DNA from 4 places in the Luteipulveratus mongoliensis genome. Region 3 is predicted to be linked to each of the others. Evidence: riboswitches for the same ligand, from Rfam matches in the RefSeq annotation. Region 3 holds a riboswitch; each other region holds the start of a gene.
The links. Region 3 has a riboswitch for S-adenosylmethionine ahead of VV02_RS27450 (putative leader peptide). Riboswitches for the same ligand answer to the same signal wherever they lie in the genome.

Region 1 (7,222 bases), 1.0 Mb from region 3:
CAGCAGGACTCGCGGCACCACGGACCAGTGCACGATGAGATGGCCGACGGTGACCGTGGCCAGCAGGTTGAGCGGGAAGAACGCCAGCCAGATAACCAGCGCCTGCTTCCAGCGCGGCGGCGACGGCGGTATCACCGGCGCGGTGACCAAAGCCTCCATCGATCGGTCGACGGGTTCGTCGAACCAGCCCTCGATGCCCGTACGCCGCTCGGCGTGGGTGTGCTCGACCAGGCCTTCCCCGGAGCGCAGCCACCAGGACCGCTCTCCGGAACCTTCCCAGCGGTGCAGGCTCTCCTCGTCGGCGAACCTGTAGAGCATGTGCCACTCATCGGAGTCGCCCGTCGGCCGGACCCAGCCGCAGCCCAGGAAGCCTGGAAAGCGCTCGGCCATCGACGTACCGGCCCGCACCCAGGCGAGCATCGCCGTCTCGTCCTCACGCCGGGCGCGACGAGTCATCGCGACGGTGACGCTGGGGGACGAATCGGCTGGTGGCATCTGGACCTCGGTGGCTGACATCACCAGCCATTGTCTCGCGGTGTGAGACGTGCCCCTGACCACCGGATGCGTGGCCTTGCTCACGGCCGCGCCCCACCCTTCCTGGCCGATAGTGCAAGCCGCGTCGCTTCCCGATTCCTTGGGTTCAGGGTGCTGTTGCAACGAGGAGTTCGTTGAGCTTCTCGGCGGGATTCTTCCACTGGTGTCGTTTGCGGGGTCGCCGGTTGAGCTCGATCGCGATCTGGTCGAGGTCGTTCTGGGTGTAGGTGCGGAAGTTTGTGCTGGTGCGGGGAAAGTACTGGCGTAGGAGCCCGTTGGTGTTCTCGTTGCTGCCGCGCTGCCAGGGTGAGTGCGGGTCGCAGAAGTAGACCTGGCAGCCGGTAGCGAGGGTGAATCGGGCGTGCTCGGCCATCTCGGCCCCTTGGTCCCAGGTCAACGACCTGGCCATGCTCACTGGCACCCTGCCCATCAGCTGGGTCAGTACGCCGATGACCTGCGCGCTGACTCGTGAGTGCGGCAGGGCGCCGAGCATGACGTACCCGGTGGTGCGTTCGACCAGAGTCACGATCGCGCTGGAACCGCGGGCGCCGATGACCAGGTCGCCTTCCCAGTGTCCTGGCACGGCCCGGTCGGCCGCCTCCGCAGGACGGGTCGAGATGTGCAAGCCCTCGATCCACGGTTTGCGGGACCGGGCCGCCGCGGCCGTGGCGCGGGAGCGTGGTTTACGCGTGGCTCGCCCTGAGCGCAGCGCGAGCTGCCGGCCGACCTCGGCGCGGAGGCTGCCGCGGCCCTGGATGTAGATGGCCTGGTAGATCGTCTCGTGTGACACCCACATCTCCGGCTGATTCGGGTACTGCGTACGCAGCCAGTGTGCGACCTGCTGCGGGGACCACCGTTCCCGCAGCAGGTCCGCGACGATGTGCCACAGCAGCGGCAGCGGCCCACCCCACGACGGGCGCAGCTTCCCACCATGGCACCGGCGCGCCCGGACCCGGTACTGCCGCTGAGCCTCCCGGTGCTCATACACCCACCGATAGCACCCGCCCCGCCGGCCGGAACCGGCCGCGTGCCGCCCCGAGGGCGACCGCGCCCCAGACCCACCCATACGCGCACCCCGGTAGGAATGGTTACGACGCACCTCCCGCCACACCGTGCTCCGATCCCGACCAAGCACCGCAGCGATCTGTGGAAACGTCAGGTCCTGACCGAACAGCACCTCGATCTGAGCACGCTCCGCGAGCGACAACCGCTTTCCAGGCATGAGCACATCCTTCGCCGTGCTCGTTGCAACAGCTCCTTGAAACCGCCTTCTGGGTAGCGACGCGGCTCGCACTATCGGCCAAGGACGGCGTCAGGCCTTGGCGGCGGTAAAGCCCTGCTCGAGGTCGGCGACGATGTCGTCGATGTGCTCCAAGCCGACCGACAGACGTACGAGCCCGGGTGTCACACCAGCGGCGAGGCGGTCCTCGTCGCCGCCCTGGCTGTGGGTCGTGGACGCCGGGTGGATCGCGAGCGAGCGCACGTCACCGATGTTGGCGACGTGCGAGTGCAGACGCAGGTTCTGGACGAACTTCTGGCCAGCCTCCAGGCCGCCCTTGATCTCGAACGCGAGCACCGCGCCTGCACCCTGCGGCGTGTACTTCTGAGCCAGCTCGTAGAACTCGTTGTCCGGCAACGATGCCCAGCGCACGGACTCGACCTGGTCGTGTCCCTGCAAGAAGGTCGCGACCTTGTGCGCGTTCTCCAGGTGGCGCTCGATGCGCAGGCTGAGGGTCTCCAGACCCTGCGCGATCAAGAACGCGTCGAACGGTGACGTCGCCGGACCGAGGTCGCGCAGCAGCTGGACGCGCGCCTTGAGGATGTACGCCAGGTTGGCGCCCAGGTCACTGCCGACTCCGAGATCGCGGGCGTAGACCAGCCCGTGATAGCTCTCCTCAGGCGTGTTGAAGTTGGGGAACTTCTCGGGATCCTGCGCGAAGTCGAACTTTCCGCCGTCGACGATCACGCCGGCGATCGTGGTCCCATGCCCGCCGAGGTACTTGGTGGCGGAGTGCACGACGATGTCGGCTCCGTGCTCGAGCGGACGCAGGAGATAAGGCGTCGCGACCGTGTTGTCGACCACGAGCGGCACACCGAGGTCGTGAGCCACCGCGGCGACACCCTCGATGTCGAGGATCTCGCTCTTGGGGTTGGAGATCGTCTCACCGAAGAACAGCTTGGTGTTGTCCTTCGCAGCCGCGCGCCAGGACTCCGGGTCGCGGGTGTTCTCCACGAACGACACCTGGATGCCGAGCTTGGGCAGGGTGTACTTCAGCAGGTTGAAGGTGCCGCCGTAGAGCGACGGGCTCGCCACGATGTGGTCGCCGGCCTCGGCGATGTTGAGGATCGCGATGGTCTCAGCAGCCTGGCCGGAGGCGAGCAGCAGCGCTCCGACGCCGCCCTCGAGGCTGGCGATGCGCTGCTCGACCGCGTCCTGCGTGGGGTTCATCAGCCGCGAGTAGATGTTGCCGAACTCCTTGAGCCCGAACAGGTTTGCCGCGTGCTCGGCGTCCTTGAAGACGTACGAGGTCGTCTGGTAGATCGGCAGGGCGCGCGACCCAGTGGTGGGGTCGGGCTCCTGGCCGGCATGGATCTGGCGGGTCTCGAAGGACCAGCTGGGTGTGGTGTCGTCGCTCATCGGTGTGGTCTCCCTCATCGAGTGACGCATCGCCGGTCAACGCAGAGCCCTCACCGACGACGCTGCGGTCGCAGGAGGTCTGCGGCCCGCGCTTGCCGTCGGGTGCCTTCGCCCGCCGGCCGGGTCATCACCCGGGGCACCCCACCGCGGTTGGAGGGTTGCCGGTCAGCAAGCCGGGGCTTCGCGCTGACACTCATGACCTGTCGGCAGGTTAGCGAACTGCGCCCTCATTTGCATCACCTGTTCTTATGGTGATCCAAACATCAAAGCATCTGTGAGGTGGCATAGATGAACAGCCCGGCCAGGCCACCGACCACGGTGCCGTTGATCCGGATGAACTGCAGATCACGCCCGACCTGGAGCTCGATGCGCCTCGCGGCCTCGTCCCCGTCCCATCGGGCAACCGTCTGGGAGATCAAGGTCGAGATCTCGCGCCCGTAGGTCGTGACGATGTAGCCGACGGCGTCGTGCAGACGTCGGTCGACCGCGCCGCGCAGCTCATCGTCGGTGACGAGACGCTGTCCTGCCTCCGCGAGCAGCACCGTGAGGCGTCGTCGCAGTGGGCCGGTCTCGTCGCCCAGCGCCTCGACGATGGTGTGCTGCACAGAGCCCCAGACCGAGACCATCCCGTCGGCTACGCCCGGGTGCAGCAGGAAGCGGGTCTTCAGAGCCTCGGCGCGCTCCTGCGTCGAGGCGTCGTGCTGCAGGTCGTGAGCGAGGGTCGCCAAGAAGTCATCGAGTGCCAGGCGTGCCGGGTGCTGCTGGGTATCGCGCACATCCGCCAGCCAGGTGAGCAGCTCGAGATAGAGCCGGTCGATAACCGTCTCGTCCAGCCAGCGTGGCGACCACCACGGTGCGCGCGCGCCGATGATCGAGGCGATGGCTTCCTTGTTGTCGCGCGCCCAGTCATGCACCTGACGGATGCCCAGATCGACCAGGCCCTGATGAGCCCGTTCCTCCAGCACACCCTCGAGGAGGTGCCCGGCGACCTCGCTCACCGGCTCCTGAGCCAGGCGAGGTAGGAAGAACGACTCCAGCAGGGTGCGTACCTCGTCGTCCTGGACCGACGCGACAGCGCGAGCCAGGGCCGGCGACGCCTCTCGGACGACGACCTCGGCGTTGACGGGGTCGGACACCCACCGACCGAGACGGAGCGGGATCTGCGCCTGAGCCAGCCGCTCCTGGACGATGTCGGCGGTCAGGAAGTTCTCGGTGACGAAGTCCTCGAGACTTGCTCCGAGCTGGTCCTTCTTCTTGGGGATCAGTGCGGTGTGTGGGATCGGCAGCCCGAGCGGGTGGCGGAAGATCGCCGTCACCGCGAACCAGTCCGCGACCGCTCCCACCATCGCGGCCTCAGCCGCCGCGTTGACGTAGCCCCACACGCCGTCCTTGCCGTGTGTGAGCACGAAGACGATGGCGGCCAGCACCAGCAGGGACGTCGCAACCAGCCGCATCCGTCGCAAAGCAGCACGACGCGACGCATCGGCCGGCCCCAGGTTGGGACCGGCCGATGTCGTCGACGAGGTGGTCGGGCTAGTCACTCAGCCCACTCTGTCGCGATGAGACCGTGATCAGGAGGCGGTCCAGCCGAGGTCGGCCTTGCCACCGTTGTCCTCGGCGAAGATGACGCGGTACTTGGTGTAGTCCGCACCCTTCGGCGCCGCGAAGACGAGCAGGCCGCTGAGGCTGTCGCCCTCCTTGACCGTGGTCACATCGAGCTGCTTGGTCTTGGGGACGACCGTGCCGCTGACATCCGGGTTACACGGGTTGTCGTTGGGGTCGATCAGCGAGAAGTTGAGGTAGGAGACGACCGCCGACCCCTTGACCGCCTTGATGGTGGTCGGGAACTCGAGGACAACCATGTTGTCGCCCGGGAAGTAGTCGTCGGTGCTCGTCGCGTCGATGGTCGGCTTCGACACCGTGACCTCGACGGACTCGTCCTTGCTGAAGCCCAGACCAGAAGCGGACTGCTTGGTGCCGATCGGCTTGGACTGCACGTTGCCGGGTCGGTTGCTGCTCAGAGTCGAGTCGCACTCCACGCCGGTCGAAGCAGCCGACGAGCTCGGCGCCGAGGGAGCCTCGGACGTGCTCGGGGCCGGAGCCTGCGTGGACGGCGCCGCGGTCGGCGCCTGCGTCGGGGCGGCGGACGTTGCCGGGGCCGTGGGGGCCTGGGCCGTAGGTGCCTCGTCCTGGCAACCAGCAAGGGCAAGCGCTGCGAATGCGGCCGGGATGACGGCAAGGCGCAGACGGCGGGTGGCGTTCATGTTCTCCTCCAGTGATGTTTCGGCAACTCCCCGGCTGCCGCGGTCAGGCTAGCGGTACGACGGCGAACCAGGACGATCCGGTTCCCACAACTTCCGCACGTTCTCGGGTATCAGGCACAGAGACGGTCGCCTGCGCGGACGCAGACGACCGTCTCTGGTGGATCAGGTCAGGACGCGGTCCAGGCAACGTTGGCCACGCCGGGGTAGTTCTCGGTGAAAAGCACCTGGTACTTGGTCAGGTCTGCCGACTTCGGCACCGCGAAGACCAGCTTCGTGGACAGCGCCTCACCCTGACGCAGGCTCTTGACCTGAATCTGCTGGGCCTCGGGCACCGCGTAGTTCAAGGTGTCGCGCTTGCACGGACGCTTGCTGTCATCGACGAGCGTGAACTTCAGCGGCGAAGTGATGAAGTACGACGCGCTGGTCGGCTTCATCGTCACGGGGAAGATCGCCGTGACCATGCCCTCACCGGGGTAGTAGGTGCTGCTCGTCGGCTTGGTGTCGATGGTCGGCTTACTGACCGTGATCTCCACCGTGCCGCTCTTGTCGAACGTCTGCAGTGATCCGATCGGCTTGGCCGCCGGACCGGGCTGGCCCTCGTAGCTGCTGGAGCTGGAGCACACACCCGCGCCACCTGCGGCAGGCGGCGAGTAGGTGGCTGACGAGGTCGGTGAGGGCTGCTCGGTCGGAGTGACCGGAGCTTGGGTCGGCTCGGCTGTCGGCTCCTGCGTGGCCGGAGCAGTCGGCGCCGCGGTCGGGGCGGTCGGCTGTCCGGTCGGCACCACCGCGGTCGGGGCGTCGTCCTGACACGCCGCGAGCGCCATGGCGGCCAGTGCGACGGGTACAACAGCAAAGCGCATGCGTCGTGTGGTCATGATGTTTCTCCCAGGTCTTGGCAGCATGCGCTGCCCCTTGTCGAACGGCAGTATGACGCGCCTCGCGTGAGATTGCGTTCCGCCGTATCGGGTTGTCCAGAGTGCGGAGGTGTCAGGACCGCACGACCCAGACCTCTTGCGACTCGCTCGGGCGGTCAGCTTTCACGAACTCGCGAGCGCCCTCCGCGACCGAAATCCCTTGCTTCGCAGCGGATTCCGCGATCGCATCGGCGACACGGCTCCACACCTGCGCGCCCTGCGGGAAGCCCATCTCCCAGCTCATCTCATCGACGCCGATCACCGTCCGGTCGGGCAGCAGGTGAGCTCGAACCAGCGGGCGCGACCCGTCGATCTCGACGACAAGCGCCCCTGACTCCGGTCGTACGGCGGTGACTCGGTCGTCAGCGCCGGCGACATGGGCGATGAGCTCTCCGGTGCGTTGTGGGTCGGCGGCGAGCGTGAGCGTACGACCCATCATGGTCAGCTGCTTGGTCGCCGGACCCGAGGTCATCGCCCGCCCGAAGCCGCCCTCCAGTGCGCGGTCCCGGACCTGCTCGTGTGTCCGGGACACCTTGCCCTTGACGAAGAACCAGATGATCGACAGCAGCACGATCGCGACCAGGAACAGGCCGAGCTTGGCAAACAACGAAGGTCCTTTCCGGTGCACGAGTGACGGGTCAAGTATGGCGACCGAAGACGGTCTCCGCTGATCAGATCGACGGACTCAGCGAGCCGGCGCGAGTGCTCCGGCCGCCACCGCTCGCACGAGCTCGGCCAGAGTGTCGAGTGACCCGGCCAGACGAGCCGGCGGCACGCTCAGCCGCAGGGGCACGCTGATCAGTCGGGTACCGATGCTGCGCACCACCATCTCCGGCGCCGGCGGCTCGTCGGCCTGGGCGTAGACGAGCATG
Region 2 (7,222 bases), 2.1 Mb from region 3:
CAGGTCGTCCCGGGTGCGGCCGAACTTCGGGAGCCGGCCCTTCACATCGGCGTAGAAGGCTCTGCCCGCGTCGTACTCACTGTGTCGCGAGAAGATCGCGTCCGCCTGACGAGCCGCGAAGTCTCGACCTTCGTCGGAGTCGCCGGCCTGGAAGATGACCGGCCGTCCTTGTGGGCTGCGCGGGACATTGAACCTGCCGCGGATGTCGAAATGCGAGTCCTGGTGGGCGAACTCGCCCGCATCGGGTCGTGCGAGGAACTCGCCGGACTCGCGGTCGGCGAGGACATCGCCCTCACGCCACGAGTCGAGCAGCTCGAGTGTCGTCTGCAAGAAGACCTTGGCCCGCTCGTAGCGCTGCTCGGCCGGCAGGAAGCCGCCACGTCGGAAGTTCTCACCGGTGAACGCGTCCCAGCTGGTCACGACGTTCCACGCCGCGCGGCCACCGGAGAGGTGGTCCAAGGACGCGAACTGCCTTGCCACGTCGTACGGTTCGTTGAACGTCGAGTTGATCGTGCCTGCCAGGCCGAGGTGGTCGGTGACAGCGGCCAGCGCGCTGAGGATCGCGAAGGTGTCAGGGCGGCCGACGACGTCCAGGTCGTAGATCTGGCCACGCTGCTCGCGCAGCCGCAGACCTTCGGCCAGGAACAGGAAGTCGAACTTGCCCCGCTCGGCGGTCTGCGCGAACTCGCGGAACGAGTCGAACTCGATGTGGCTGCCGGACTCCGGGTCGCTCCAGACGGTGGTGTTGTTGACCCCCGGGAAGTGCGCGGCCAGGTGAATCTGCTTCTGCGGCATCAGTTTGTCCTCTCCGGGTGGTCAGGCGGCGTAGCGGCTGACGGGGCGGGCTAGGCCGAAGCGCTCACGCAACGTCCGGTCGTCGTACGCCGACCGGAACAGTCCGCGGCGTCGCAGCTCGGGTACGAGGTCGTCCACGATTCGTGGCAGGTCGACGGTGTTGACGGCCGGACGCAGACGAGCCCCGGAAAGGCCTGCGGTTGACCAGGACTCGATGAGATCGGCCAGGCCCTTCACACCACCGACATAGATCAGCGCGTCCGACACCAGGGGGCTGCCGGCCAGATCGTTGAGCCGGCCGAGGCGCTCACCTGCCCGTGCAGCGTCCTCGTCGAGGACGACCAGCACGTCCCCGAGGACGTGGACTGTGTCGCGCCCGGCGTCCTGCTGGGCCTCGCGGATGACGGTCAGCGCCTCGGCCGGGTCGTCCTTCGGTGTGATGAAGCCGAGGTCGGCCGACCTGCCGATCAGCTGCCACGGTCGTACGTCGTGCCCGAGGGCCGCTATCAGCGGCTGACCCTGCGGAGGGCGAGGGGTGATCGACGGACCGCGCACTGAGAAGTGGTCGCCTTCGAAGTCGATGTAGTGCAGCTTGTCTCGGTCGACGAACCGGCCGGTGGCTGAGTCGCGGATCTCGGCGTCGTCCTCCCACGAGTCCCACAGCCGGCGCAGCACCTCGACGTAGTCATCGGTCTCATCGAAGAGTGCGTTGGCCAGGGATCGCTGACCGTCGGCGTCGAGGTCGGTCCAGTCGCCCAGCTCTCGGCGGCCGAAGTGGTCGGCCTCGTCGCGGCGGCCGCCGATCCGCACCTGTACGCCGGCGCGGCCGCCGGTCACGTAGTCGAGCGTCGCGATCGACTTCGAGAGATGGAACGGCTCGGTGTGCGTGGTGATCGCGATGGGTACCAAGCCGATTCGTCGGACGAGCGGGCCGACTCGGTTGGCGACCAGGACCGCGTCGAGGCGTCCACGAAGCCGGTCGGTGCGGTCGTCGTGGTGCAGCGCGTCATCGGCCTGGAGGGCGAGTCCGTCCTCGAGGGTGACCAGGTCGAGGGCGCCGCTCTCCGCCAACCGGACCAGGTCGGCCCAGTAGCGAGCAGTGAACACCTCGTCCGCCCGAGCGGACGGGTCGCGCCAGGAGGCCGGGTGCCAGCCGGTGCCGTCGAGGGCCACGGCCAGATGGATCAGGGGTCTGGGGCTCATCGTGTGCCTCCCGGGCGGCTGGCGCCGCGTCGTCGCGCTTGCCGCACGGGTTCATGCGGCCGGGTCGTCACCTGGGGCACCCCGCCACGAACGGAGGGTTGCCGGACAGCAAGCCAGGGCTTCACGCTGCCACTCAAGACCAGATTCAAGATAACTGAGAGTTATTCATATGCAAATGCCAGCGTCCACGTGGTGAGCGGGGCGGCCCGACTCGCTCGGCGGTGAGCCGGAGCGGTCTGCTGGCGCACTAGCACGCACCACCGACAACGTCAGAATCGTCGAAAGGCTTTACACAGCAATCAAATTCATCGATCGCGGACTTGCGGCGAAGTTCGTACGTACGTACGATGGTGGCATGGCAAGCGCACCCGAGATGACCACGCTGCGCCGCGAGACGGACACCGCTGCGCGGCGCAGCTGGTCATCGCTCGGGAGGCGTTGGAGTCGGCGTACGCGCTCATCCGCAACGACACCGAGGACGTCGTGTCGGCACCGGTGGTGCTCGAGCAGGTCAGCGTCACCCAGCACCTGGTCGACCTGGCCCACGCTGTGCAGGCGCATCGGTTGGCGCAACATGCGGGCTCGGTGGCGCACTACGACCCGTCAGGTGATGCCGGCCATCGACTTGGTCGCGGCGCGGTCGGTGATGTTCGGGACACCGCGGTCGCGGACATCAGCGCCGCCCTGTGCTGGGGGCCGCGCACCGCGGCGCGGCGGGTGCGCGAGTCGGTCGCAGCGGTGTGCCACACCCCACTACTGATCGACGCCCTCGCCGACGGAGCGATCGACCGGGAACGCCTCGCCGCGGTCGTTGACGCGTTGGAGGACGTCCCCGAGGGCACCCGAGCTGTGGTCGCGCCACACGTGGAAGCGGCGATGCTGTCCGGACCCCGTGGTGGCATCAGCTCGTGGACCGCGACCGCCACCCGTAAGCGCGCCCGAGCCGCAGTGGCCAACCAGGACGCCGAGTCACCGGTGCGGCACCGGCGACGGAGCGTGCGTGAGGCCCTCGGAGTCTGGTTCGAACCCGGCCGCATTCGCGGTACCAGCACCATGACCGCAACCCTGCCGACTGAGCAGGCGGCAGCGATGCAGTCCGCGATCCAGGACCTCGCCGGGCGCTACCGCAACGCACCGGACGACAAGGCCGCTACGGGACAGGCTGAGACCGGGGCCGCCGAGCTGCCGGCATCGGCTGGTGATGCACGGCGCGCACCGTTGATGGGTGAGTGCCGGGCACAGGCGTTGGTGGACCTGCTGACCTCCTCCGCGGATGCGTCGGCGTCGTGCACGTTCCTGGTTCCCGTCCAGGAAGGCGCCGCACGAGCCGCCGCGGTCGCCACCGACGGGCTCGCGGACCTGCTCGACCAGACCAACCTGCGCATGGGTTTCGTCGCTGGCGGCGAGACCGGCCCGGGAGAACCTCTCGACCTGTCCGCATGGGGACTGCACCCTGCGAAGGGCGGTCGCGTGCCGGACGTGCCCGACCCATGGACCACCACAGACCTGCCGCCGTGGCACCCACCCGGCACCAAGCGGGCAGCACCCGCCGCGACGAGTGGGAGTGATCCGGTCGCGGAGGCAGTGGAAGAGCTGATCGAACGGCTGACCACGATCGCCAACCAGCGCACGGACTCCGAACCGCCAGCCGCACTGGGCGATGTGGTCGTCGACGGTGTCGGCGTCATCTCGGCCGAGACCGTCACCGGACTGGTCCATGCCCTCGGTGACACGATCGGTCGTGCCCTGGTCAGCCCGACCACCGGTGCCCTGCGCGAGCACACCAGCACCGCCTACCGGCCACCGACCCGGATGCGTCAGTTCGTCCAGCTCCGCGATCAGGTCTGCCGCTTCCCCGGCTGCACCCGACCAGCACAGATGACCGACACCGACCACGTCATCCCGCACGGTCGTGGCGGCAGAACCGAACCCGCAGGGCTGCTGTCCCTGTGTCGGGCCCACCACCGTGCCAAGCACTCCGGCGCCTGGACCGTCACCATCACTCCAGACGGAACCGCCACCTGGACCAGCGCATCCAGCCGGATTTACATCACCTACCCCGCCCACGAACCGCCGCCCTTCTAGCCGGGCTAATGACTCAACGACGCGAGTGAGCGGGCGGGTCTGCTCCCCTGATCCAGACCCGCCCGCCCGCCGTGTTGTGTCGACCGGCGCGGACTACGGCGTCGTCGGCAGCGGCGGGTACACCTGGGGCTCAGGGATCACCAGGGCCGCGTCGGTCGCGAGCCGCTGCAGCTGTGCGGCGCTGTAGCGGAACTTGTGACGCGCCTCGGCCAGCGAACCGGCCTTGACCTTCTCCGCGACCGAAACGCCTCGGTCGTGCGCCCGGATATGCCCGACGACCAGGTTGTACACGCCCCGGACTGCGAACTCGTTGACGGTGACGTGTGAGCCGTCCGGCAGCACCTTGACCTCGCACCGGAACGGCACCTCACCAGGCGGCAGCGGCTGCTCAGGGCACTGCGCGCGTGACTGCTCCGGTGTCGGGTTGGTGCCCTTGGGCGCGATGAACACCGCCGTCCAGATCACGTGCGTCCGGTCGCCTGGCAGGGTGAACTTGCCGTGCCAGTCCGTCGCGTTCTGCACCTGATCCACGGGCAGCGGCGTGTTGCGGTTCCAGTCGCTCGCATAGATCGTCTCCTTCACCAGACCGTGACCGCCCGGAAGGTCGGCACGGACTCGCTTCTCGATGAGCCGCGCGACCGGACTGGCCGTCTTCGCCGAGTCGACCTTGGTGACTCGAGTGCCAGCTGGGTCGACCAAGGTGCCCTTCCCCTGGGCGCTGGCCGACGAGGTGAGGCCGGCGACACCGGCGCCCCCCGCGAGGGCGAGGCTCAGGACTGCTGTCGGTACCACGTACCGCGTGCGCATCTTCATGACATCTCCTTGTGTGGTGGGGACATCCACTGCCTCAAGTGGGCAGGGCTCGATATCGGATCGACGGCGTCGATCCGATCTGGGGGAGTGGGTCAGGGTCCGGTCGGTGGAGGTGGCTCGACCGCTGGGCGCGGGATGACGAGGTCCGGCGCGGTGACGACGGGTTCGAGCTCGGCGGGCGTGTACTTCCACCCGTTGCGCGCTTCGGCCTGAGTACCGGCCTTGACCCACTCCGTGACGGTCACACTCATCTGACCGGGCCGAGCGCTGAAGACCGAGCGAGCCCACCCGTCCTTCGATCCGCGTTCATTCACCTCGAACGTGCTTCGGTCGGGGCGTACGGTGCACGACTGTCCCGAGGACAGCTCGGCGGGGCAGGACGGAGCCGATGTGTTCGAAGGCAGGCTCACGACTGTCACCCGCAGCGTGTGCCGAGGATCTGATCTGAAGGTGTAGACGGCTTGCCAATCCGTAGCGTTGTCAGCCTGATTCGGCGGAAGCGCGGTGTCACGATTCCAGTCGCTCGGATAGATCGTCGACTTCTCCCACAGCGATGCTCGAGGCAGCCGTTGCTCGATCACACGCTCGAGCGACGCTTCCGTCTGCGCTGCGCGTCCGGTGTAGATGCTGGTCGTCTTGGCCGGCGCGGGCTCTTCCACGGCGGCGCGATGGCTCACGAAGCCGACCGTGCCGACGGCGATGGCTGCGGCAGCAACGGCGGCACCGACCGACGCCACGACGCGACGCCGCGTGCGGGCCCGGCGACCGGCGTACACGACCGTCTCGGCCGTCAGCTGCATCGGCGGCTCGGACGCGAGGTCATTGGCGAAGGTCTTGGACACCCAGTCCTCCTCGTTCATCACGCACCTCCTGTGTCGTACGAGTCGGCGAGCGCTACTCGCATGGTCTGCAGCGCGCGTGCGCTGTGGCTCTTGACGGTGCCCTCGGCGAGGCCGAGCACATCCGCGACGCCGGCGATCGGCATGTCATCGATGAAGCGGAGGGCGACGATCGCTCGCTGCCTGGCGGTCAGTCCCGTCATCGCCGACGCGAGGGCCAGACGGTCGTCCGTCCGCGGCGGTGGGGCAACCTGTTCCGGGACCCTGTCGGTGATGCGCTCGCGGACTGCGGTCCGCCGGCCGTTGAGGAACAGGTTGGTGAGGATGCGTCGGGCGTAGGCGTCGATCGTCTCCTGGCGCACCTTGTGCCAGTGGACGTACAGGCGCACGAAGGTGGTCTGGACCAGGTCCTCGGCCGCCTGCCAGTCGCCGCACATCGCGTACGCCGTCCGCCGCAGGGCAGGTGCCCGCGCGGTGAAGTACTCGATGTACTCCTGCTCCCATGCTGGGTGTCCCATGGCCCCCCTCTCACCCGCTGTCTACAAGTGAATACCCGCGAGCGGCGCGAAAGGTTTACGTCAGTAGTGGCGCCAGCGCAGCGCGACGGCGTAGTCGACCTCGGTCCCGTCGTGCGAGGCCAGGATCTTGTCGGACAGCTCCGGCGTGAACTCGATGCGGACGACCGCCTCGAAGTCCTCGCGGGTGTCGAACTTCCACCGCATCATGACCGGCTTGGTCGTGAAGCCCTGACGGTTCCAGAACCGTTGCACTGCAATGGGATCCGCATCCGGCCAGGCGTCCCTGAACCACCGCCCGAACGTCGAGCGCGTCGCGTCGTTGTCGATCAGGAACGCCACGCCACCTGGTGCCATGACCCTCGCCAGCTCCCGCAGTCCCGGCTCGCAGCCCGGACCGAAGAAGTACGCCCAACGGTTGTGTACGACGTCGATCGAGTGGTCTTCGACCGGCAGTCGCTGGGCCAGCCCGTGACGTACCTCGGCGTTGGCGATGCCCGAGATCCGTTGCACCGCACGGTTGTAGAGGGGCACGTGCGGCTCGACGCCGATGACTTGCTCGGCGGTCTCGGCGAGCAGAGGCAGGTGGAAGCCCGTCCCGCACCCGATGTCCAGCACTCGGCGGTCCGCCCAGCTGCGGATGGTGCGCATGGCCGACCAGATCGCGCCGTCGGGGTCGACGCCGTTGTTCTCGATCTCGTACGTCTCCTGGTCGCCCCAGATGTTGGGCGACGGAATCGGTTGATCCTCACCTGATCCTTTTGGACGTGACTCCTCCTCCGCCCGAGGTCGCAGGCTCCCTCGGTCCGGCATCGTCGTCCCGTCGGTGTCCATCAACCTTGCTCGGCAGCCAGCGTCGCCGGGTGCACGAGGAGTGGCAGCAGCTTGCGGCCGCCCGGACCCTTGCGCGCAGCCCGGACGAGCGCGAGGTGAGCCTCGCACCGGAGGACGAGCTCGTCGTACGCCGCATCG
Region 3 (7,222 bases):
ACGAGCGTGGCTGCTCCGGAGCGCGTCGACCGCGTTGACCATCAACGAACGGGCGAGTGCGGCGACGATGAGACCGTCCGAGATGTCGACGTCCGAGACGTCGGCGTGCGCGGCGCGGACGCGGTGTCCCAGTGCCTGGAGCCGCCGTGTGATGTAGGTGAGCTGGGCCGTCGACGGGTGGGTCGCCGCGGCCGGTCCCAGGGTGGTGAAGGTGCTCATGCCGAGATCACCCCTGAGCCTTCGGCAGGCCAGGTGGGTTGATCTGTGAGGTCTTGACGGCCTCGCTGTTCAGCTGCCAGCGCTGCAGGACCTTGCCGTAGCTCCCGTCGGCGATGGCCGAGTTGAGAGCAGCTGCAAGTGGTTTCGCCAAGCCTGACCCCTTCTTGCTGAGTGCTGCGATGAGTCCCTGCACGTGGTTGCCGCCACCCGAGAACGTGCCGACGACCTCGGTCTTTCCTGACGTCGCGACGTGATAGCGCGCCGACGGACTCGGACCGAAGTAGGCATCGATGCGACGCGAGCTCAGTGCGAGGTAGTAGTCCGAGGAGTTCTGGTAGTACACGATCTTGGCCGGCTTGAGGCCGGCCTTGATGTTCGCGCTGTTCCAGTCGACGAGGATCTTCTCCTGGTTGGTGCCGCTCGCCACCGCGATCGTCTTGCCTGCAATGTCCTTGCCACTGCTGACTTTCCAGCCCTCGCCCTTGCGCGCCTCGAACGAGACGTCGTCCTTACGGTAGGTGGCGAAGTCGTACTTCTCCTTGCGCTCCTCGGTCACGGTGACGTTGGAGAGCACGGCGTCGTAGCGTCCGGAGTCGACCCCGAGGAACAGGTTCTCGAATCCGGTGTGCTCGAGGTCGAGGCGAAGGCCGAGCTTGCCCGCGACGAGGTAGGCGAGGTCGACCTCGACGCCGATCGGTGTCTTGTTGTCATCGGCGGTGAAGGCCAGGGGAGGGCTGCCGGACGCTCCGGCAGTGTCGGCGATGGTGATGGCGCCCTTGCGGCGGACAGGATCGGGCAGCAGGGCAGCGGCCGTGGCGTCCTTGGTCACCGCAACCCGCTTCTGCTGGGCGCTGACATTGATCGCAGGCTGCGCCCGGTCCTGCGGCGCGGCGCTCGACGGATCGCTGCACCCGGCCACGGCCGTGGTGGCCAGGAGGGCCGCAGCCGCCGGGAAGGCAGAGGCATACTTCGAAGAGGGCATGGTGAATGTCCTTGAGTGTCAGCGGAGTTCGCGCGTTGAATGCGTGACGGGTGAGCCCGTCAGTCAGCAGAGATGACCTGGGCGCGTGGCTCGAGGCGACGCGTACGGTGAGCGGTCAGTGACAACACTGCGCGGAGGACACGCGCAGCAGGTCGACGTGACGCCGACGGTGCAGGCGTCGCCGCGGCATGCGGCCTCGTCCTTCCGTCATCGCGATCTCCCCTGGTCATTGGACCCGAGGGTCCGCGCTTGCGAGGTGCCGGGCGGCACTCACCTGGTCGTCACCCGGAGCACCCCACCGCGGAGGAGGGTTGCTGTCCAGCAAGCCGGGGCTGTGCGCTGGAGCTCAAGACCTTGCGCGTGACGCTACGACCCACGCGGGTGCCCGGCAACCCCATGCGGACCACGTCTCATAACGTAAGATAGTTTATAGAGTTATCAGACGTTATGGATGGCTTGCCGCACGCGCGCGGCCGGGGTCGTCGCGGTCCTCCAGTCCGGCCGCGGCCAACAACGCTTCCTCGCGCTCGTACGCCGTCAGCTCGCGATCCGTCTCTAGGGCGTCGGTGGGCGAGCCGGGCAGCAGCCAGGCGCACACCGCTGTGAGGACGCCGACGCCCGCTCCGACGAACGCGGTCATGCGGTAGGCGTGCAGCGTAGGAGTGCCATCACTCCCGAAGGCCTGCAGCAAGGTCACCGCCAGACCGCTGCCGATCGCAAACCCGACGAACCGAGACACCTGGTAGAAGCCCATCGCGCTGCCGGTCTCCTCCGGCGGCACGGCAGAGACGATCAGCCCGGGCATCGCGGCGAACGTGTAGCCGAGCCCAACACCCAGGATCGCCATGGTCACGAATGCCTGCCACAGGTGCGAGGCCGTCGAGCCGAAGAACACTGACGCCACGACGACACAGAGTGCTCCCGCCGGGATGATCGGTCGGAGGCCGAATCGGCGGGTGAGCGCTGGAAGCGTCCGGCTGACCGACGCGCTCAGCACGGACAGGGGTACGAGTGTGAGGCCGGCGACGAAGACCGACTCACCAAAACCGAAGGTCGACAGCTGGACGAGCTGAGTGATGGTCACCATCGACAGGTACATCGTGACCCCGAGCAGCAGACCGCTGACGTTGGCGGTCAGGACTGCTCGGTGCCGGACCAGCCGCAGGTCGACCAGAGGCTCGGACGTGCGCAGCTCGTGGGCCACCCACAGCGTGAGGAGAGCGATGCCGCTGACCAGGAGGACCAGCGTCCGTGCCGACCCCCAGCCCCATGCGGCCGCCTTGTCGAGAGACACCAGAAGCGCGACCAGGCCCGCGCCGATGATGGCCGCTCCGGTGTAGTCGATCCGTTGATGGGAGTCCCGCGACTCGGGGCTCGGGATCGCCCAAATCGCGGCTGCGAGAGCCAGCGCGCTGACGCCGGTGCCCGCCCAGTAGGCGGCGTGCACGCCGCCGTGGTCGGCGATGAGACCGGTGATCGGATAGCCGAGGCCCACTCCTGCTGCTCCCACGACGGAGAGCGTTGCGATGACCCGCCCAGCGTGGTCAGGCCTCAGGTGCTCGCGGGCGGCGGCCATGGTGAGCGGCATGAGGGCCAGGCCGAGACCTTGGAGTGCGCGGCCGGAGATGAGGAGAGGAAGGGATGTGGCCAGCGCGGCCAGGACGCCTCCGATGACCACGCTGCTCTGGCACACCACGATGACGGTCTTGCGGTGTCGTCCGTCGCCGAGCCGTCCGACCAGAGGTGAAGCGACGCCGGCAACGACCACCGTTGCGGTCAGAGCCCATTGGGCGTTGCCGACTGTGGTGTGCAGCTCGTCGGCGAGGCGTGGGATGAGTGGCGCGCCGAGGCTGGAGACGATCGAGACCACCGCCCCGATGAAGATGAGAGCCGGGACGAACGCGCGCTGTCGGAGGCTGGTCACGCGAGTTGACTATACAGATAGCCTATGTATGCGAGCGGTGAGCCGCACTCACCGTCGGAAGCGTTGCGTCAGGGCGACGTGAGCAGGTCCGCGACAGCCTCGGCCGTCGGGAGAGAGTGGCCGAACGTGCGCACCGTGCGTCGTGCCGGCTGGAGAGCATCGGTGTCCGGCACCCAACCCGTGCAGATCACGATGGCGTCGGGTGAGGTGGCGAGCAGGTGAGCCAAGGCGTTGGCCTCGCTCGGGTCCATGCCAGGTGTGCCGGTCACGATGACATCGGCTCGCTCGTCTTCGCCGAGGACTAGCCGTCGGGGCCCGTCGACCGCTCGGCCCTCGACCGTCGGTCCCTGGTCGAAGGCGCGGGCGGCCGAGCTCTCCGGCAGCCGGCGCATCAGGGCTTGGGTGATGACGCTGAGGTTGCTGCCGCTGGCGATGTTGCGGAGTCGACGGATGTCGATGATGCGCACCGGACCCTGGAGGGCACCGCTGACGTCGCCGGTGGTCAGGAGACTCTCGGTCGCGGCTCGCGCGTCGACCGTTGGGTCCGGCTCGGGGACTTCGCCACTGCGACGGTCGCGCACCCATCGATCGAGCCGGTCGATCCGTCCGGCGGCCTCGCGCAGCCGGTCGATGTCCAGACGGCCCTCGTGGACCGCCGCGATGATCGCCTCGAGCGCCGACCGGAACGTGTCCTGGTCGTCGCCCTCGGGAGTGTTGAGGACCGGGTTGCCGAGCCCGATCAGGTCGACGCCGGCGATGAGCGCCTGGACCGAGCCTTCCGCCATCCCGATGGTGGCGGCCACGGCCCGCATGTCCATGGCGTCCGACGTGATGACGCCGTCGAACCCGAGCTCGTCGCGCAGCAGACCGATCACCTTGGGACTGACCGTGGCCGGCTGCTCGTCCAGCGCTCGGAACACGATGTGTGCCGTCATGATCAGCTGGGTGCCGGCCTCGATCGCAGCGCGGAAGGGCACCAGCTCGCGAGTGCGCAACGTGTTCAGGTCGGCATCGATGACCGGCAGCCCGGCGTGCGAGTCGACGTTGGTGTCGCCGTGGCCCGGGAAGTGCTTGGCGCACGCGGCGATCCCGGTCGACTGCAGGCCGGTCACAAACGCGGCGCTGTGGCGCGCCACATGCTCGGGGTCGGCCCCGAACGCGCGGACACCGATCACCGGGTTGTCCGGGTTGCTGCTCACATCGACGACGGGTGCCAGGTCGATGTCGACGCCGGCGTAGCGCAGGTCGCACGCGATCGATCGGGCCACCTGCTCGGTCAGATCTACGTCATCGACCACGCCGAGCGCGGCAGCGCCGACATGCGCCGAGCCCTGGCGCGCGCCCAGGCGGCTGACAATGCCGCCCTCCTCATCGATCGCGACGAGCGTCCGGCCCAGGCCGTGCGCGTCATCGGTCATGGCCCGCAGCTGAGTGGGGGACTCCACGTTGTGACCGAACACGCAGATGCCGCCGAGCCCGTCGTGGATCGCCCGTGAAAGCCAAGACGGCAGGCGAGTCCCGGAGAACCCGGGCATGAGCACCCGGTGCGCGAGACGTCGTACGTCGTCGGTGTCCTCCTGACGAGACTCCTCCTCCGGCCGATGTCGCAGGCTCCATCGGGCCGGCATCGTCGTCTCGTCCTCGCTCACTTGACGGCTCCTGACACGAGTCCTGCGCCGAGCCGACGCTGGGCGAGCACGAAGATCACCACGACAGGGATCGTGACCAGTGTTGAGGCTGCCATGAGTCCGCCCCAGTCGTTGACGTTCTGGCCGAAGTACTGCCGCAGGCCGGCGCCGACTGTCATCCGCGCGTCGCTGTTGAGGAAGGTCACCGCGAACAGGAACTCCTCCCACGCCATCACGAACGAGAAGGCGCTCGTCGCAATCAGACCCGGGATCACGAGCGGGAACAGCACCCGCCGGAACATCTGCCACCACGAGCACCCGTCGAGGTAGGCCGCCTCCTCGAGCTCGACCGGGACCGCCGCCACGAAGCCGCGCAGGTTCCAGATCGCGAAGGGCAGCGAGAAGGCGATGTAGACCAGGCTCAGCCCCGCGAGCGAGTTGAGCATCCGGAGGTCCTTCATCTGCAGGAACAACGGGATGACCAGCGCCTCGGCAGGCACCATCTGCACGATCAGGATCATCACCAGCATCGTGGTGCGCAGCTTGAACTGGAACCGCGCCATGGCAACCGCGCCGAGGAGGGCGAGAGCGCAGGAGATCACCACGGTCGCCACGGTGACGATGGCGGAGTTGACCATGTAGGTGCCGAAGTGGCCATCGCCCATGGCATGCGTGAAGTGCTCGAACGTCCAGTGCTTGGGCAGCAGCGAGTCCGTGCCCGAGCCCGCCCGCTCGTTGAACGCGGTGCTGAGCATGAAGTAGACCGGGAACAGCGTGAACGCCAGCAGGGCGGTGACCGCGACGCCCTTGCCGAGCTTCGCAAGTGGGGAGGACCGCCTCATCGCAGCTCATCCTCTCGGAACATCGCTCTGACATAGAACAGCGTGATCACCAGCAGGAGCAGGGTGAGCAGCACCGCGATGGCCGAGCCGAAGCCGTACTCGGTCCGGTTGATGGCCTGGATGTAGGACCAGACACCGAGGTTGAGGACTTCCGGGTTCTGCCCGTCGCCACCGGGCATCAGGTAGATCTGCGTGAACACCTTGAAGTCCCAGATCGTCGACAGGATCGTGACGACCGCAAAGACGGGCCGCATCAACGGCATCGTCACCGACCAGAAGCGGCGCCAGGCGCTCGCACCGTCCAGCTTGGCCGCCTCGTGCAGCTCCTCCGGCACGGTCGCGAGCCCGGCGAAGATGGTGATCGCCACGAACGGGAAGCCGTGGTGGATCACGTTGAGGGCGGCGATCGCGTAGAACGACATCCGGTCCAGGAACCAGTTGGTGCCCTCAGGACCCAGCAGCCCGATGGACTGCAGGGTCCGGCGGAAGATCCCGCTGTCGGGGTCGAAGACCCAGACCCAGACGTACGTGCCGGTCACCGCCGGCAGCGCCCACGCGACGAGCGCTGATCCGATGACCAGCGCCCGCAGCGTGGGACCGAGCTGCTGAAGCAGCAGCGCGACGAGTGTGCCGAGGATGATCGTCCCGGCCACCGCGACCAGCGCGAAGACCACCGTGTTGGGGAGCACGGTCTTCCACAGGTACGAGCCCGAGAGGGCCTCGCGGTAGTTGTCCAGTCCGATGAACTCGGGCTTGCCGGAGATGATCTCCTTCAAGCCGTACTGCTGGAAGGACAGGACGGTGACACGGACGATCGGGTAGAGCAACAGGCCGGCAATGACCAGCAGCGGTCCGGCCAGCAGCAGCCACGGACGCCAGCGGGATGACGGCAAGGGGCTACTTCTTGTTGAGGGTGTCGGTGATCGACTTCGAGGCCTTGGAGGTCGCGTTGTCGACGGAGGTGCCGGTCAGGATCGACTGCAGCATCTGGCTGACGGTCTTGTCGCCCTCGACAGCACCCCACTGCGGCGCGGTCGGGACGTTCTTGCCGGCTTCTGCCATCGCCTTGGCGAAGGGTGCGACCAGCGGGTCGGTGCTGGCGGCGTACGACTTCATCCCCGTCGTCGTGGACGGGAAGAAGTTGGTCTGGTCCGCCCACTGCTTGGCCAACGTCCCGGTCGTCACCATCTGGACGAGCTTCCAGGCGAGGTCCTGGTTCTTGGAGGTCTTCAGGACCGCGAGGTTGGAGCCGCCCAGGAACGTCGGGGCGATGCCGCCGTCCTTGCCCGGCACCGGGAAGGCGCCGATCTTGCCCTTGAGAGTCGGGTCCTTCTCGACCGCGGCCTTCGGCGTCCAGTTGCCCTGGATCACCATGGCCGACTTGCCCTGGGTGAAGGAGTCGAGCAGGTCGGTCTCCTTCCAGGTGGCAGCGCCCTTGCTGGACGAGCCGTCCTTGGTGGCCAGGCCGGTGTAGAACGACAGGCCCTCACGAGCCTTCGCCGAGTCGAGCGAGCCGTTCCACTTGTCGCCGTCCTTGGTCGCGAAGTCACCGCCCGTGCCCCAGATGAACGGCGCTGCGGCGTAGGCGCTGGCGCCCGCGATCGGCATCGGCAGCATGCCCGGCTGC
Region 4 (7,222 bases), 2.0 Mb from region 3:
GATGACGGCGTACACCTGGCCCTGCGCGACATCGAGGTCGATGTCGCGCAGGGCTGTGACGCTGGTGCTGCCCCGGGTGAAGGACTTGCCAACGCCGCGGAGCGAGATGAGTGCCTCGCTCACTTCTTTGCGTCCGCCTTCAGCCCGTCCAGGATCTTCACGAGGTCGGCCTGGGGCTTGTCGACGATGACGGCGGTGTTCTTGGAGTACGCCTTGACCTGCGCGAGGACCGACGGGTCGTGGTAGAGCTTGGCGATCTTGAGGTAGGTCGGGTTGTCCTTGTCCTCGGCGCGCGCGACGAAGGCGTTGATGTAGGGCAGCGCCTCCGGGCGTTTCGGGTCGTCGTTGAACAGCGTCTTGGACGGGTCGAGCTTGGCGTCCAGGGCGAAGTTGTTGTTGATGACCGAGGCGTCGACGGACGGCAGCGAGGCGACCGTCTGAGCGGCGTCGACCGGCGCGACCGTGACCTTGGACGCCGAGGCGTCGACGTCAGCCGGAGTGGACAGCGTGTTGCCGCCACCCTTGAGCTTCAGCAGTCCGGCTTGCTGCAGCACCAGCAGTGCTCGTGCCTGGTTGGTCGGGTCGTTCGGGATGGCGACCTTGCCGCCCTTGGGGATCTGGGTGAGGGCGGTGTGCTTCTTGGAGTACAGGCCGAGCGGCACCACGACGGTCGAGCCGATCGGGGTGAGGTCCTGGCTCGCGCTCACGTCGTAGGTCGCCAGGAACTGCAGGTGCTGGAACAGGTTCAGGTCGGTCTGCTTCTGCGCCAGGGCCGGGTTGGCCTGGGTGTAGTCGCCGAAGTTGACCACCTTGATGGTGATGTCCTGCTTGGCGGCGAGGTCCTGGAGCGGCTTCCAGTACGGCGCGCTCGCCTCGGTGGTGCCGATGCTGACGGTCGTGGTCTTCTTCTCGTCGTCGCCGGACGCTACGGCCTTCACGACGAAGCCGGCGGCCACAAGGACGACGACGCCGGCAGCGACGGCGCCGATCAGCTTGCCGCGGCCTCCGCCCGGGCGCTCGGGCAGCGCGATGATCGAGTCATCTTTGTTCTCAGGGGTATTGGTGTCATCAGACATGGTGATGCCTTTCTGAAGTCATTGAGGAGGAGTCCGCCGCGGTCACGGGGTCTCGATACGCCTCCGCTGGCGCTCCGGCTACTCGACCAGCGGTGGGTTGCGGTTAGCGACAGCTGGGACAGCAGCACCGACGAATCGGCCTGGGAGGAGTCACGTGAGTGTGGTGTGCGCGCTGCATGAGTCGTCCTTGAATCAGCCACTGCGGGAGTGGAGTGCTTGCGCGAGGGGTGGTCGCGCCCGGTCGTCACCTGGAGCACCCCGCCACATCCGTGAGGGTTGCCGCCCAGCAAGCCAGGGCTTGTCGCTGGAACTCTTGACCGCGTCCAAAGTAAGAACTTCGTCATCATCAAGTCAAATCAGTAAGCCAATTCAGTGTTATGGCACGCGTCACACCGTCAGGTCTCGATCCGGACTTGCGACGAGCTGGGCTGAGGCCGCGATCCATCCTGTGACGAACTGAGGAACTCTCGCTCGATCGGGCGAATTCATCTGTCCGCCAGTCGTTCTCGAACCATACGCTGACGATGGTCGAGCTCTGGAGGACAAGATGCGAGTCGTAGTGACCGGCGGTGCAGGATTCATCGGGCAGCACGTCGTGGCCGAGACGCTGCGGCGCGGGCACGACGTGCTGGTCCTGGACTCGCTGCGAGAGGACGTCCATGGTCAGCACGGGTGCCCGCCGAGCGGCGCCCGGCTGCACCTGGGAGACGTGCGGCAGACGTATGACCTCGACGCGGCCCTCCCTGGCGCCGATGTCGTCGTGCATCTCGCTGCCAAGGTCGGGCTCGGCGTGGACGTCTCGGACCTGCCCGACTACGCGTCGAACAACGACCTCGGCACCGCCGAGCTGCTCGCCGCGATGGCACGCCATCGCCTCAACCGGTTGGTGCTGGCGAGCTCGATGGTGGTCTACGGGGAAGGCCTCGGTCGGTGTGCGGAGCACGGGCCCGTCCGCGGACGGCCGAGATCCGAATATGACCTGGCTCAAGGCCAGTTCGAGCCTGAGTGCGTCCGCTGTGGCGCACAGCTGAGCCCATCGCTCGTCGATGAGGAAGCACCGTCCGACCCGCGCAACGCCTATGCCGCATCCAAGCTCGCGCAGGAGCACTACGCCACCAGCTGGGCCCGCGAGACCGGTGGCAGCGCGGCGCTGTTGAGGTATCACAACGTCTACGGTCCCGGCATGCCCCAAGGGACGCCGTACGCCGGTGTCGCCTCGATCTTCACCTCCGCCTTGCGCGACGGGAAGGCTCCGCGCGTCTTCGAGGACGGCGGGCAGCGTCGAGACTTCGTGCACGTGCGGGACATCGCCGCCGCGACCGTGACGGCGGCCGAGCGCCACACGGGTGGAGCGCGCGCGTTCAACGTGGGCACCGGCGTACCTCGCACGGTCGGAGAGATGGCGGCCAGCCTCGCTCACGCGCTCCATGGACCAACGCCCGTCGTCACCGGCGACTACCGACTCGGCGACGTCCGCCACATCACGGCCAACTCTGCGCGGATCCTGGACGAGCTGGGCTGGATGGCGCGCGAGGACTTCGACAAGGGGATGGCCGAGCTCGCGGGTCTCGGGCAGACGGTCAGCGCGCCAGCGGTAGCAGCACGCTGAAGGTGCAGCCCGGCCCGCTGTTGGCGACCTCGACCTCGCCGTCGTGCGCGGTCACGATCTCCTGAGTGATCGCGAGTCCGAGCCCCGCACCCGAGCCGAGACCCGGGTGGGGAGAGCGGGCGGACTGCCCGCGATAGCCGACCTCGAACAAGCGCGGCACCTCCGACTCCGGGATGCCACCGCACTCGTCGGTGACGGTGAGCAGCGCGTACGCCGGGTCTGAGCCGGCCGTCACGCCGAGCGCGACCGTCCCCTGGGGCGCGGTGTGCCGAATCGCGTTGTACACCAGGTTGGTCAGCGCCCGGTTGAGCTGCGCGCTGTCCCCCTCGACCTCGGCCATCGCCCGGGACGAGCCCACGAGTCGTACGCCTTGCAGGGCGGCCAAGGGCTCGAGGCCGGCGAGTGCGTCAGAGACCAGGTCGGCGAGGTCCACGCGTTCGCGACGGGTGACGACGGCACCGGCATGCAGCCGACTCAGGTGGAACAGGTCATCGACCATCTCGGTCAGCCGGTCCACCTCGACCCGCATCTGGTGGTGGTAGCGACCGGGGTCGGCGGCTACGCCGTCCTCGAGGGACTCGGCCATCGCGCGGAGCCCGGCGAGCGGCGTACGCAGGTCGTGCGAGATCCAGGTGACCAGGTCGCGGCGGGAGCGCTCGAGAGCTTGCTCGCGCTCACGGGTCTCGGCGAGGGTGCGTGCGGTGCGGTGCAGGTCGTCGCGCAGGGTGCGCAGCTCACCGGAGACCGCGCGCTGGTCGGGCGCCGGGACGCGGCCCTCACCGATGGCGCTGACAGCCAGCCGGAGCGAGGCGCTGTCCCGACGGAAGGTGCGCGCAGCGGCCGCGGCCGCGACGGAGGCGAGCAATCCTGAGACGAGGGCAGCGATGATCGTGACGTACTCGTCGTCCATCGTGATGAACATCGCGCGGTTGCTGCCCACGACGGCCGCGACCGCGGAAACCGTTGCTACTGCTGCGATCGAGACGAGTACGCCGGCGTGCCACAGTCGACGGGCGGGCCACGTGACCAGCCACGCGACGACCGCGCCGGCCGCACCCCACCCGAGCGCGGTGAGCAGGATGCTGAGCGTGTGGTTCATGCGTCGCGCTGCATCCGGTAGCCGACGCCCCACACGGTCTGGAGCAGCTGCGGGTCGGCCGGGTCGACCTCGATCTTCTGCCGGATGCGTCGCACGTGCACGGTCACGGTCGACTGGTCGCCGAACGTCCAGCCCCAGACGCGTTCCATGAGCTGCTCGCGGGTGAAGGCCTCGCCCGGATGACGCATCAAGTGGATGAGGACGTCCATCTCGCGCACGGTGAGGGCCAGCTCGCGCGGCTCCCCGGCGGCGTCGTCCAGCGTTGCTCGTCGAGCGGCCACGTCGACCGTGAGCGGTCCGATGGTCAGGATCTCGGGTCCCGCAGGCACGGACTGCTTGGCCCGCCGCAGCACCGACTCGACCCGCAGGATCAGTTCCCGCGGCGAGAACGGCTTGGTCACGTAGTCGTCGGCGCCGCGCTCCAGACCGGCGATCCGGTCCTCCTCCTCGCTCAGCGCGGTCAGCATGATGACCGGCAGGTCGGGCAGGGTGCTGCGCACCTGCGCGCACAGCTCCAGACCGTGTACACCGGGTAGGAGGAGGTCCAGGATCACGAGGTCCAGCTCGGCGGCCTCGGGTCCCTTGAGGTACGCCGCCGCTTGCGTCCCATCGGCGAGCCAGGTCGCCTGATGCCCGGCGCGCGTCAGGTAGGCCTCGACGACCTCGGCAACGGTCGGGTCGTCCTCGACGACAAGCACACTGGACACGTCTCCAGAGTAGGTCCGGTGTCGGCGAGTTCGTCGCGCTGACAGGGCTGTTCCGCACTCTGTAAGGGCCAGAGCCCTTCTCTGCGTGACCCGGGATGGCCAGCCTGGAGACATGATCGATGTGATCCTCCCGTGCCTCGACGAGTCGGCGGCCATCCCGCGTGTCCTGGCGGGCCTCCCGCCAGGCGCTCGCGCACTGGTCGTCGACAACGGCAGCACCGACGGCAGCGCTCTCGTTGCGGAGCAGCTCGGCGCGAGCGTGATCCATTGCGGCGCAAAGGGTTACGGCGCCGCGTGCCATGCCGGTCTGCTTGCCGCGACCAGCGACGTGGTGGCCTTCTGTGACTGCGACGACTCGATCGACCTGACCGGATTGATGACGCTGGCAGCGCCGGTGGTGGCCGGCCGCGCCGACCTGGCCGTCGGGAGACGGGTGCCGACCACGCGAGGTGCGTGGCCGTCGTACGCCCGCCTCGCCAATGCGGCGCTCGCCTGGCGGCTGCGTCGGATCGGACTCCCGGTGCGCGACGTCAGCCCGCTGCGGATCGCCCGCCGCGCCGACCTCCTCGCACTCGACCAGCAGGACCGACGCAGCGGCTATCCACTGGAGACGCTCGTACTCGCCGGCCGCGCGGGCTGGCGGGTCGTCGAGCGCGACATCGCCTATCGCCCGCGCATCGGGACCTCGAAGGTCACGGGGACGGTCCGCGGCACCGCCCAGGCGATGCGCGACATGTCCGGGGTGCTGGGCCGGTGCTGACGACGATGGTGGTGATCGCCAAGGAGCCCGTCCCGGGTCGGGTCAAGACGCGGCTGACCAGCCGCGTCTCCCCGGACGCCGCCGCGCGCGTCGCGATGGCCAGCCTGCTGGACACGCTCGACGAGGCCGCTCGGGTTCCGGCGGAGCGCCACGTGCTGCTGCTCGCCGGCCGACCTGGGCTGTGGCTGCCGTCGGGTTGGGATGTCGTGCCGCAGACCGACGGAGGGCTCGACCACCGCATCGCCACCGGACTCGCCAAGCTGCCGACGGGGTCGGCGCTGCTCGTCGGGATGGACACGCCCCAGCTGACCGCAGGGCTCCTCGCCAACGGGATGCCGTCGTACGACGCGTGCCTGGGCCGGGCGACGGACGGCGGCTTCTGGGCGCTCGGGCTGAGCGACTCCAGCCTGGCGCCTGAGCTGGTGGAGGGCGTCCCGATGTCGACCGATCGCACCGGCGCGGCTCAGCTGGAGCGACTGAACGACGCGGGTCTGCGGGTCCAGCACCTGTCTGAGATCCGCGACGTCGACACCCCTGCGGACGCGGACGCTGTAGCGGCACTGGCCCCGACGACGCGGTTCGCGCGGGCGTGGCGCGAGGCGACCGCATGATCGCCGGTGCCCTCGGGCCCTATGAAGGTGCGCTGCGGGATCGGCGGTCGCTGAGCCTGACGACTGCTGACGGCCGGGTGCTCCCGCTGGACATCGCGCGCTACCTCGCTGAGGCGGACGACGCTGATCGCACGGTGCTGGGCAGGTGCGTGGGACCGGTTCTCGACGTCGGGTGCGGGCCGGGACGGATCGTGAGTGCCCTTGCCGCGCAAGGGATTGCGGCGCTCGGGGTCGACATCGCCGACGTTGCGGTTGAGCTGACCGTCCGCCGCGGCGCGCTGGCGCTGCCTCGTGACATCTTCGATCGGGTGCCCGGTGAAGGACGGTGGCGCACGGTCGTCGTGCTCGACGGCAACTCCGGCATCGGAGGCGACCTGAGCGGACTGCTGACGCGGCTGCGCTCTCTGATCTCGAGCACCGGCCGGATCGTGGTGGAGGCGGGGTCTCACGTGCCGGGGACGCACGAGGTGCTGACGGCTCGGTTCGCATCCGACAGCGCGGAGGGCCCTACGTTCCGGTGGGCCGTGGCTTCCGTGGATGTGCTCGCCGAGCAGGCACTCGAGTGCGGCTTGACCGTCGAGGAGCAGTGGTCGAGCGAGGGTCGCGACTTCCTGTCGCTCAGCCGCGCCGCCGCGTGATGCGACCGCGGAGGCGGCCGCCGGCGTACGACGCGGCCGACACGAGTACGACCAGGCCCAGTAGCACCGCGAGGTTGCGCGCGTAGTCCTGCTGGAGGAGTGTCAGCGCCGGGTCGTGTGCGCTCTGTGCGCGGCAGGCGATGACGAGACCGACGCTGCCGATCAGGCCGACCGCAACAGCCGCCGCCTGAATGTGACCGCGTGCCAACGGCACTCGTGCGATCAGCCGTCCGACGCCCTCGATCGTCGGAGCGATGACGAAGTCGTGGACCACGACGGCTCCAGCGAGCCAGACGACGAACAGCAGCGGCTTGGTGCGGGCCGCATGGTCGAGGAGAAGCCATGCGCCGTATGCCGCAACGCCGATCCCCAACGCTCCCAATGAAATTCGGGTCCTCATGCTTGAACCTCGATCCTGGTGACCCACTTGGTCTGCTGCTCGCCCGGGCGATCTGGTGCGATGAGGCGTGCCGGGTAGCCGTGGTCGAGGCTGAGTCGCTCGCCGTGCAGATGGGTGGCCAGCAGCGCCTCGCGCAGCTGACCGGCGCGGATCTCCGACCGCGCGTACGCGCCGTCCTCGAGCGAGACGAGCGTGACGACGCTGTCGGTGTCGCCGCCCACCGAGCGGACGAGGTCGAGGAGGCTCGGACCTTCCCACTCCGCCTGCCGACTCCAGCCCTCAACGCAGGCGATCGGCAGCGAACGTCGTTGTCGTGGAAGCG

Region 1: it holds a riboswitch for S-adenosylmethionine, as region 3 does, so the genes downstream of both, VV02_RS17455 (bifunctional o-acetylhomoserine/o-acetylserine sulfhydrylase) here and VV02_RS27450 (putative leader peptide) in region 3, are expected to answer to the same signal.
Region 2: it holds a riboswitch for S-adenosylmethionine, as region 3 does, so the genes downstream of both, VV02_RS22600 (LLM class flavin-dependent oxidoreductase) here and VV02_RS27450 (putative leader peptide) in region 3, are expected to answer to the same signal.
Region 4: it holds a riboswitch for S-adenosylmethionine, as region 3 does, so the genes downstream of both, VV02_RS21855 (MetQ/NlpA family ABC transporter substrate-binding protein) here and VV02_RS27450 (putative leader peptide) in region 3, are expected to answer to the same signal.

Annotation. Positions count from the first base shown of each region.
Region 1 covers NZ_CP011112.1:3,670,003-3,677,224, forward strand. The annotation lists gene VV02_RS17445 (antibiotic biosynthesis monooxygenase) at 1-516, opposite strand, end outside; gene VV02_RS17450 (IS30 family transposase) at 641-1,756, opposite strand; gene VV02_RS17455 (bifunctional o-acetylhomoserine/o-acetylserine sulfhydrylase) at 1,847-3,172, opposite strand; SAM riboswitch class IV at 3,256-3,373, opposite strand; gene VV02_RS17460 (DUF445 domain-containing protein) at 3,436-4,713, opposite strand; gene VV02_RS17465 (DUF4352 domain-containing protein) at 4,744-5,436, opposite strand; gene VV02_RS17470 (DUF4352 domain-containing protein) at 5,604-6,311, opposite strand; gene VV02_RS17475 (hypothetical protein) at 6,424-6,957, opposite strand; gene VV02_RS17480 (McrC family protein) at 7,036-7,222, opposite strand, start outside.
Region 2 covers NZ_CP011112.1:4,742,867-4,750,088, reverse strand. The annotation lists gene VV02_RS22605 (NtaA/DmoA family FMN-dependent monooxygenase) at 1-795, opposite strand, end outside; gene VV02_RS22600 (LLM class flavin-dependent oxidoreductase) at 817-1,998, opposite strand; SAM riboswitch class IV at 2,028-2,139, opposite strand; gene VV02_RS22595 (HNH endonuclease signature motif containing protein) at 2,437-4,083, shown strand; gene VV02_RS22590 (hypothetical protein) at 4,177-4,896, opposite strand; gene VV02_RS22585 (hypothetical protein) at 4,989-5,756, opposite strand; gene VV02_RS22580 (SigE family RNA polymerase sigma factor) at 5,756-6,253, opposite strand; gene VV02_RS22575 (class I SAM-dependent methyltransferase) at 6,314-7,084, opposite strand; gene VV02_RS22570 (DUF3109 family protein) at 7,084-7,222, opposite strand, start outside.
Region 3 covers NZ_CP011112.1:2,642,001-2,649,222, forward strand. The annotation lists gene VV02_RS26025 (GNAT family N-acetyltransferase) at 1-219, opposite strand, end outside; gene VV02_RS12640 (ABC transporter substrate-binding protein) at 227-1,201, opposite strand; gene VV02_RS27450 (putative leader peptide) at 1,317-1,412, opposite strand; SAM riboswitch class IV at 1,442-1,555, opposite strand; gene VV02_RS12645 (MFS transporter) at 1,647-3,125, opposite strand; gene VV02_RS12650 (glycoside hydrolase family 3 protein) at 3,194-4,774, opposite strand; gene VV02_RS12655 (carbohydrate ABC transporter permease) at 4,771-5,595, opposite strand; gene VV02_RS12660 (carbohydrate ABC transporter permease) at 5,592-6,488, opposite strand; gene VV02_RS12665 (sugar ABC transporter substrate-binding protein) at 6,493-7,222, opposite strand, start outside.
Region 4 covers NZ_CP011112.1:4,596,952-4,604,173, reverse strand. The annotation lists gene VV02_RS21860 (methionine ABC transporter ATP-binding protein) at 1-123, opposite strand, end outside; gene VV02_RS21855 (MetQ/NlpA family ABC transporter substrate-binding protein) at 120-1,076, opposite strand; SAM riboswitch class IV at 1,284-1,395, opposite strand; gene VV02_RS21850 (NAD-dependent epimerase/dehydratase family protein) at 1,624-2,685, shown strand; gene VV02_RS21845 (sensor histidine kinase) at 2,657-3,784, opposite strand; gene VV02_RS21840 (response regulator transcription factor) at 3,781-4,491, opposite strand; gene VV02_RS21835 (glycosyltransferase family 2 protein) at 4,604-5,251, shown strand; gene VV02_RS21830 (TIGR04282 family arsenosugar biosynthesis glycosyltransferase) at 5,245-5,862, shown strand; gene VV02_RS21825 (class I SAM-dependent methyltransferase) at 5,859-6,500, shown strand; gene VV02_RS21820 (hypothetical protein) at 6,481-6,900, opposite strand; gene VV02_RS21815 (molybdopterin-dependent oxidoreductase) at 6,897-7,222, opposite strand, start outside.